Regions from separate parts of the Paenibacillus sophorae genome, predicted to be linked through region 2. Evidence: a T-box and tRNA genes for the amino acid it is inferred to sense, from the RefSeq annotation. Region 2 holds a T-box; the other holds one or more tRNA genes.
What was found. A T-box is a leader RNA that pairs with one kind of tRNA and senses whether it is charged. The one in region 2 lies ahead of KP014_RS25200 (arginine--tRNA ligase), so its partner is inferred to be a tRNA-Arg.

Region 1: it encodes a tRNA-Arg, which carries the amino acid that the T-box ahead of KP014_RS25200 (arginine--tRNA ligase) is inferred to sense. The anticodon was not compared.

What each region holds. Positions count from the first base shown of each region.
Region 1 is NZ_CP076607.1:845,393-849,816, reverse strand. Features, by position in the region: gene gap (type I glyceraldehyde-3-phosphate dehydrogenase) at 1-212, opposite strand, end outside; gene KP014_RS04135 (sugar-binding transcriptional regulator) at 302-1,378, opposite strand; tRNA gene KP014_RS04130 (tRNA-Arg) at 1,640-1,714, shown strand; gene clpP (ATP-dependent Clp endopeptidase proteolytic subunit ClpP) at 1,929-2,525, shown strand; gene KP014_RS04120 (GDSL-type esterase/lipase family protein) at 2,600-3,247, opposite strand; gene KP014_RS04115 (DUF3298 and DUF4163 domain-containing protein) at 3,342-4,424, opposite strand, start outside.
Region 2 is NZ_CP076607.1:5,199,069-5,203,492, reverse strand. Features, by position in the region: gene KP014_RS25200 (arginine--tRNA ligase) at 35-1,894, opposite strand; T-box leader at 1,937-2,155, opposite strand; gene KP014_RS25195 (sporulation protein YjcZ) at 2,297-2,398, shown strand; gene KP014_RS25190 (TetR/AcrR family transcriptional regulator) at 2,628-3,323, opposite strand; gene KP014_RS25185 (ABC transporter permease) at 3,382-4,424, opposite strand, start outside.

The DNA of each region.
Region 1 (4,424 bases), 1.5 Mb from region 2:
TCCTTGCCGTTCACTTTGAAGAATCCGTCGTGAACTTCAACGTCGCCTTGGAATTTGCCTTGCGATGTATCATATTTTAACAAGTGCGCCAGCATCTTGGCATCGGTAAGGTCATTGATCGCTACAACTTCGATTCCTTCCACGTCTTGAATACGGCGGAATGCGAGGCGGCCAATACGTCCAAATCCGTTAATACCTACTTTTACAGTCATTGAATAGTTCCTCCTAAAATTCATTTTTATTTATTCAAGACAAACCATAGGGTTTGTCAAGACAACACTAAGTATGAAGCATAATAATGCTAGTGCTCGCCATAATAGGAAGATTGCGGGGCTGCGGCATTCTGTTCGTCAATTTGCTTGACGATTTCGGCCGCGGCGGCTTCATCTATGACAAGTATGTCTTCTTGGCCGAACCGCAGCACAGCGTGAATGGCTTTGGCCTTCCGCTTGCCTCCGGCGATGCCAATTACAATTTCCGTCCGCACGATATCCTCTAGGCGCAGTCCCATAGTCAGCATGGAGTGCACCACTTCACCCTGCTCGTTAAAGTAGTGGCCGAAGGATTCGGCAACGGCGCCGGCGTTCTTGATCTTGGTGATCGTCTCCTCGTCAAGTCTACGGCGACGGGTCATTTCCAAGGCATCTCCGATTCCATGAACGATAATTCTTGAACGGCGGATAATCTGTACGATTTCTGAAATGTTCGGTTCATGGGCCAGCGATAGAAAGGCTTCCTCGCTGAGCAAGTCCGGCACATGCAGTAGGCGGTAATGTGCTCCAATCCGCTTGGCTACCGTCGAAGCGATGGTATTGGCCTGAAATTCCACGCTCTCACCAAGTCCTCCTCTGGCGGGCACGATCAAGGCGTCCCGATAGGACACGGACAAGGGTGTGGTCATCTGCTCAGCCAATTCGGACAGCGTCGAACCTCCGGTGACGGCAACCGTGTCATCGGCTCTCATTACGCCGAGCAACGCTCTCGCTCCTGCTCTTCCGAGTTCTCTCTTGGTAAACGGTGACACTTCGCAATCGCCCGGAACCACAATAACTTTCTTCAAACCGTAACTCAAACGAATTCTTTCTTCCAGATCCTCCAGGCCAAACAAACTCTTGGCGAGCGGCTCCAACAAGTCAAGCAGTTTCCGGCCGGCATCGCTGATCCGCATGCCTACGCTCTCGATCTCGATGAGCCCCTGCGATTTCAGAAGGTCCGTTTCCGCACGCAGAACCCGTTCGGTCATATCAAGCGAAGCGGCGAGCGTTCTGCGGCCGATAATATCGGACAACAGGATCTGATGAAGAATCGTATACCGTCGTTTGAGGGTTTCCATGAGATCAGGCAGAAGCTGCTTTTGGATTTCTAATAAGTCACGCATACTTTCACTCCTGCAACTTCGTCTTTCTCTTCTGACCCCTTCTCTATGGTCTTAAAACGTCCCGGGATAACTTTTTAAGTCCCACTAAGTATTCTACCCAAATATTCCCCTGAACGCAAGGGCTCCGAAAGTAGAATTCTCACCCTCTTTTCTTCTTATACATAAACCTGTACATTTCGGCGGCGAAGAGCCGGTCCCTATGACCTATATGATTAATAAGAGTTGCATTAGTCGAAATTTTATATTATAATAATTTCTGTTGCGCCCGTGGTCCAATGGATATGACGTAGGCCTCCGAAGCCTGAGATCCAAGTTCGATTCTTGGCGGGCGCGCCACATTATTTGTTTAACCAAACCTAGATTATTTAACACAGTGCGCCATGAATTGGCGCTTTTTTTTATGATGAGTTTGACTTTCTTTGACTTTTCGTTTGACTTTCTTTGACTTTTTGTTTGAATTTGTTTATCATGTGGGTAATACGGTAACAGTTAAGAAAAAACGCTATAACGAAATCCATTTTTGAAGATCTAATTTAAGGAGGTTTTCCACGTGAGTTACATTCCTATGGTCGTAGAACAAAGCAGCCGAGGCGAGCGGGCTTATGACATCTATTCCCGCCTGTTAAAGGACCGCATCATTTTCCTTGGAACTGAGGTCAATGACGTGGTAGCCAATTCCATCATCGCACAAATGCTTTTCCTGGCCGCCGAGGACCCGGAAAAAGATATTTCTTTGTACATTAACAGCCCGGGCGGATCCATCACCGCTGGCATGGCGATTTTTGATACGATGCAGTACATCAAGCCGGATGTATCCACAATCTGCGTCGGACTTGCCGCTTCCATGGGCGCCTTCCTGCTTAACGCCGGAGCGAAGGGCAAACGCTATGCGCTGCCGAACAGCGAGATTATGATTCACCAACCGCTGGGTGGTGCCCAAGGGCAGGCTACGGATATTGAAATTCGTGCCCGCCGCATCCTGAAAATGCGCGACAAACTGAACCGTATTTTGGCAGAACGCACCGGTCAGCCGCTTGAGCGCATCGAGAAGGACACGGACCGCGACTACTTCATGAGTGCCGCGGATGCCGCCGAATACGGCCTCGTTGATAAAGTTATTGAAAAACCGCAGTCTGTCAGTGTGTAACATACCCGGCAAACCTTCACAAACACGCAAACACCCCTTGCCCACTAATCGTGAGCAAGGGGTGTTTTTCGTCCTTAGTAGGTCCGGAGCAGATTGCCATATCCAAGCTTGTGCAGCCGTTCGGCAATGATACGGTACCCTTTTCCGTTCGGATGAAGATTATCGATAGAGAGCAGTTGCCGCTCATGTCCCGTAAACGCTCCGTAAATATCGGCAAAGCCGCATACCCGGTTATTATACTGAGCCATTTGGCGGTTGAACTGCTGCACCCATCCCGAAGCCTCTTCCATCTGAGGATAGGGATTGTATAATCCGATAATCCGGATAATGTAAGGCTTGCCCGCTCCAGCCTTTGCCTGATAAATCTGCCCCATGATACCCGCAAAATGCTGCCGGGATTCCTTCAGGGTAGTCTGAAAAATGGAAAATGGCGGACTAGAGTGTCTAGCCACCGCTTTGGCAGCATGGATCAAATCGTTGCCGCCGATCGAAATGGTGATAATATCCGCCTCACGAAGCGATTGGCGAAACAGCGAGTTATACCGGACACGCTGCTCTAGTTCGGCTGTAGTCATGCCGTTGATCCCCAGATTCGTATAGGCGACAAAATTGCGGAGCGATACCTCTGACATCCGCCTATACACGGGAACAAAGCCGCTGCCGGGCATCGCCCCGAAGCCGGTCGTCAGCGAATCGCCGATCGCCGTATAATTATAAACCATGGCATTCCCCCCTCTCGCGCTTATAGCTCGGTCACCATTCAGCATATGAACGGCATTTCGCGCGCGCTACGGGGAAATATCCGGTATCAGAAGACTATTTTATGCCAGCGAACGGACTGCTTCCATTCGGGAGCAGTTCTTTAAAGGTGAAGGTGAACTCTGGGAAGCCCTCGGCATATGGCGTATATTCATATAATTGAAAGAAGAGCACGACCCGGCCATCTTTAAGATAGAAATATTTCTCGGTATTCAGTCCGTTAAAGCCGCCAAAATAACCTGCATCCGCCTTAAGCTGCTTGCCTACCTTCTCGTTCAGCAGTTTTTTGTAGTTCGGATTGGCTCTGAACAAATCGCCCAATAGCAGACGCTTGCCGTCCTTGAGCGAGAAAGTAAACGCCTGGCGCAGAGTCATTCCGTGGGCGCCTCCGGTATAGCCATATTGGCTCATGACCAGGCTAAGCACGCCATCCTGGTTGTAGGTCACCACGTAATTCGAGTCGAATTCGTACGGGCGGTCCTGTTCGTTTTTTTCGGCAATCGCCTGGCCTGCGTCGGCTGCAAAGCTCATAGCGGCCTTTTTTAGCGTATCATTGATGCTCTGCTGTGCAGACGCGCTCACAAGTCCTGAAATTTGCGGATAATCCAGCTTGATGGCTGCGCCGTCCGTCTCCTTGGCATATGTAACCGTCGTTAATGTCAGCGCGTTCAGCGGTCTGTTCATCACGTTCAGCCTACCGGAGGAGGCGTTAAAGTCTCCACGATAGCCCAAATAATCGCTGAGCAAACCGAATGGAACGTAGAGATGATTATTAATATTGCGGCCTTCATACTCGTTGATGAAATAACCGTTAACTGCAAGTGAAATTCCGTATTCAGAGACCATCAGCTTAGTTTGACGGACTCCCTGCCCGATCGTATAGGTATTTTCCGCCTTATTGTAAGTGATCTGCATGCCCAGTACACTCTTCAGAAATGTTATTGGAATCCATACTTTTCCCTGTTGGTGAATGCCCTGTTGCGGGGTAATGGTTCCATTCCATTTCAAGGTAATCAGAGAATAGTCAGCCTGTGACTTAACCGGCGCCGCCAAGCCCGTCCCTCCAGGAAGAAACGTCCCTCCCAGCAGCATCCCAGCAGCGATCATTCCGGCTCCCCATTTGCGTGCAAGTCTGTTCGT
Region 2 (4,424 bases):
TCGGGAGCATTGGCATCGCAGTCAGCTCTCCACCTTACAACCGGTCCGGCGCAGGCAGGCCCAATACGTCAAGCGCGTCCTTCAGCGTATCGGCGAATTTCCGCGCCAGCCACAGTCTGAAGCGCAGCCGCTCCGGCTCGGCCTTCAGGATCGGGCAGGCGGAGTAAAAATTGTTGAACAGGGTGGCAAGCGTGTGCGCGTAACCGCAGATACCGTTCGGGGCTAGATCCCGTCCCGCCGCATAGAGCGTGTCCGGCCAAAAGGCGATGTGCCGCAGCAGCGCGGCCTCGGCTTTTTCCATATGGTCCGGTATACAAGCTTCTGATGCCATATCCAGAGTCATATCCGCCGCTTTGGCCAGAACGCTGATCGCACGCGCATAGGAGTACATCAAATACACGCCGGTATTGCCGGATATTTCCGTCGCCTGGCGCAGATCGAACACTACCTCGGTTCCGAGATTGAAACGCAGCAGGTAGTAGCGTATGGCGGCGATAGCGATCGTGCGGCTGGGGAGTCCGCTTTTATCGGCGCGGTTCTGCTCAATGCTGTCCTCCACAAGGCCGATCAGATCACTCACTTTTATGCCGATGCCTTGGCGCCCGGACATAGCGTAAGAGGCTTTGCCGTCCGAAATGTCGATGCCAAGATCGGCAGCGGAAGCGGGACTTAGGGAAACAACACCGTAACCCGCATGATAGAGCTTTTCTGCCTGAGCGGAATATCCCAGCGCCCGCAGCGCCTCTTTGACCATATTCTGGGGATACTCCTGCCTCGAATCAATGACATTAATGACGACATCGGCCCTGCCGAGCGGCAGGTGTTCTCCTCCGTTTACCGTTGTAAACAAGCTCTCTTCGAATCTTTTATAGGTGAAATCCTTGTCCAACAGCCCGAATTTCCAGAGATGGTAAGCAATATCCTTGGCCGTATACGTCAAAATCCCGTTCGAGCGCACCAGCACCTTATCCGTGATATGCTCTGAATCCTGCAGCCCCTGTTCCGTTCCCTGCTTTAGCACCCAACAGTCCGCAAGCTTCCCCTCGGTTTCCTGGTAAAAAAGAGGCGTCTGCCGCAGCCGCTTAAATGCCGCCGTCCAGAACCCTTCCCTGACAATACTGCTTTCCCAGACCAGCAAATCGTATTCGATGCCGAACGGCTTCATTTCAGCGATATGTTCCCGAACGATCCGTTCAGCGGCCAGGCTGCCGAGCCAGGGGATATTCCCCGTACCTTCTTCCAGCTCATGCAGCGTTTCGGCGCGTTTGGCCGCCATTTCCGGATTCACCGCATACTCCTTGTTGATTGCCGAGTAAATGTCCCAGCAGTAATCGCCGAAGCGCACATGCTCTCCGCTCAAAGGCACATTAAGCAGACCGACGACGGTATCCGCCAGTTGGTTCCCCAGATCGTCGATATAATTATGGACCTCGACCGTATAACCGATTCTTCTTAGCATGCGGACGAGCGTGTCGCCGATGCAGGAATTCCGCAGATGGCCGATATGCATCGATTTGTTCGGATTGACCGACGTATGCTCGATGACCACTTTTTCCTCCGGCGCCGGAGGCGTAGCGAAATCTCGCTGGGCCCACGCGTTCCAGCAGATATGAACATTGAGAAAGCCGGGAGCCGCCGTTTCCGCCTTTTCCAGCAGACCCTCCGCCAGACCCGTGGACTTCAATTCCTCCTGAATCAGCTGCGCAATGACAAGCGGCGGTTTACGCAATTTCTTGGCAAGCTGCATAGCAATATTGCTTGAATAATCGCCGTGCTCCGGGTTCATTGGCTGCTCTACAGCCACGGACAGTTCTTCGGGAATCTCTAAACCAAGACGTTCCATGACACGTTTGACGCTTTGCTCAATCTCTTTTTGAATAATCTGGCTTAACATCCTCATGGCCTCCTTCTGAAAATAGAAAAAGCCCACGTCTCAAAAAGAGACGAGGACTTGTGTTCTCGCGGTACCACTCTACTTGCCAGACCGGAAGGTCTGGCCGCTTACAGGATAACGGACCCGTGCCGGGGCTTCCTACTGAGGTTTTCGGAAGTCCATCTCCCGGGTGCGCTTCATGAAGGTCTGCCGCCGGCTTCCACCATCCCGGCTCGCTGGGCATCAGAGGCCCTCCATTACTCTCCCGATCATCGACTGGCTATGAATTTTTTCTAATTATAATCGATTTTTGGGAAAAAGCAATTTGTTCTTTCGTTTTATTTACTTGCCGAAACTCCCAGACGAATGTGGCAGCCGCTGCATAATCTGGTGACGTATCCTACTTGAGAGGAGGGGTTATTCATGGGTGAAGTTGGCGGTTATGGCGTTGGTTGCAATTCCTCAACTGCGATTCTGGTGCTGTTCATTCTGCTTGTAATCATCACCAAATCTCTGTGGGTATAATTGTTCGTGTAACGTGAAAAACCGCCAGGCTCCATGGCCTGACGGTTTTTTTACTACTGATGAATGTACTGCAGCTTGCCGTTATAGGATTTTGAGCAGGGTTTTGAAGGCGACATAGTTGGAATTTTTGTACAGTACGGAATTGTTCTTGTCCAGCAGGGCGTTTTCTTTATCTCCGGTTAGATAAAATAACCCCGCAGAGCGGGGCATGCTTATAAAGCGTATTCCGTTACTTGCGCTGGAATGTCTGATTTCCCGGTCCCGCTGCGATGCCATGCATAATGAACCGGATCAGCAGCTCGATTTCTTCCTCATCGTTCCATTCTTTGTTTGGCTGCAGCAGCAGACGGGTCATAATATAGCCGATGGTTGCGGATACCGAAAAGCGGATGACTGCTGGTGTCGGAACGTCGATGATTTCCCCTTTTTGCTTAAAATGCTCGACGTGCGCGGTAATTCTTTCAAGAACCTTGCCGATAATATCCTCCATGAACTGCTCTCGCAGCTTCGGATGAAAAGGAATTTCCTGAATCAAGATTTGCAGGATCTTAAAGTTCTTGCGGGCGAAATCCAGCCGGTTCCGGATCAGGGCACGCAGAAAGTCCTCATAGCTGTCAAAAGACGTATCCAGCAAATTCCCGAAGTTTCTCATAACAAAAGGGGCAAGCAGCCGGCTCATCGTCGGTCCGACAATGGACAGCAGCAAATCTTTCTTGGTCTTGTAGTAGCGAAAAATCGTTCCCTCCGCCACGCCTGCCTTCTGGGCGATTTCGCTGGTCGCCGCGCCCGCATAGCCTTTTTCGGCAAATACATCCACGGCTGCCTGCAAAATCGCAATTTGCTTCGGCGTCATCTTCTCCTCGCGGGCGGCAAGCAATTCCACCCACTGCTCCGTATTATTGTCTGCAGAAAGATGTTCTGCCATAATGTCAACCCTCCAGACGTTTTCTGTCTGCTTATCGTACCATATATGAGGGCCTGAGTTACATTTTGCGGTGCTTGCGGAGGGCAAGCACGTTCAGCACCATGAACACGAGCGAGAAGGCGATCAGCACATACACATCCGTTTCCACGGCGTTCCAGCCTTTGCCGCGAATCATAATGTTCGTCATTGCCTCGGCCCCATAGTATAACGGAGTCGCATATCCGATCCGCTGAAGCCACAGCGGAAGAGTGTCCAGCGGGAATAATCCGCACAGAAAGATTTGCGGCACAATGACAAGCGGGATGAACTGAATCATCTGCAGTTCGTTTGCGGCATACGCCGAGAGCAGCGTACCAAGTGTTAATGCCGTCATAGAAAGAAGCAGCGTAATCAGCAGGACATATCCGAAGCTTCCAGCCATCATAATGCCCAGTACCTGAATAGAGAACCAGGAAATGAGCAGTGCCTGGAACACGGTGAAAATGCCGAAGCCGCAGACATAGCCGATGACGATTTCCCAGCGTTTAAGCGGTGTGGCAAGCAGGCGTTCGAGCGTTCCCGTCGTCCGTTCCCGCAGAAAGGAGACCCCGGCAATCAGGAAGACGAAAAAGAAGACGAATACGCCGATCATAATCGGTCCGAACCGGTCGATTGTCTTCATGTCGGCGGAGCCGTACAGATAGCTGACCTGCGGCTGGACGGAGGCTCCCGCCTGCGCCTGAGCTTGCCCGGCTGTCCGCTGATCCCCTGCTGCCTGCTCCAATGCTTGCATAACCGCCCGATTGGCTGCCGGATTGCTTCCTTCCAGTATGACCTTCGGAGCACCGCCGCCCATCGAGATCAGCGCGTCGATTTCTCCATTTTTCAGCGCCAGAGTGCCTTCTTCTTCCGCATTATACTTTATTACCTGTGCATCATGCTTGGTCAGCGCTTCCGATAGGACCGCCGCCTGCCCCGTAAGTCCGATATTAGGCTTATAGGTCTCCCCGCCAAACACCAGGCTCATCAGGCTGAGAACGAGCAGGGGGGCGGCGAACATCAGGGCCATCGTTCTTTTATCGTGAATGAACTGCCGTAAAATACGCAGCGTAAGCGCACCGA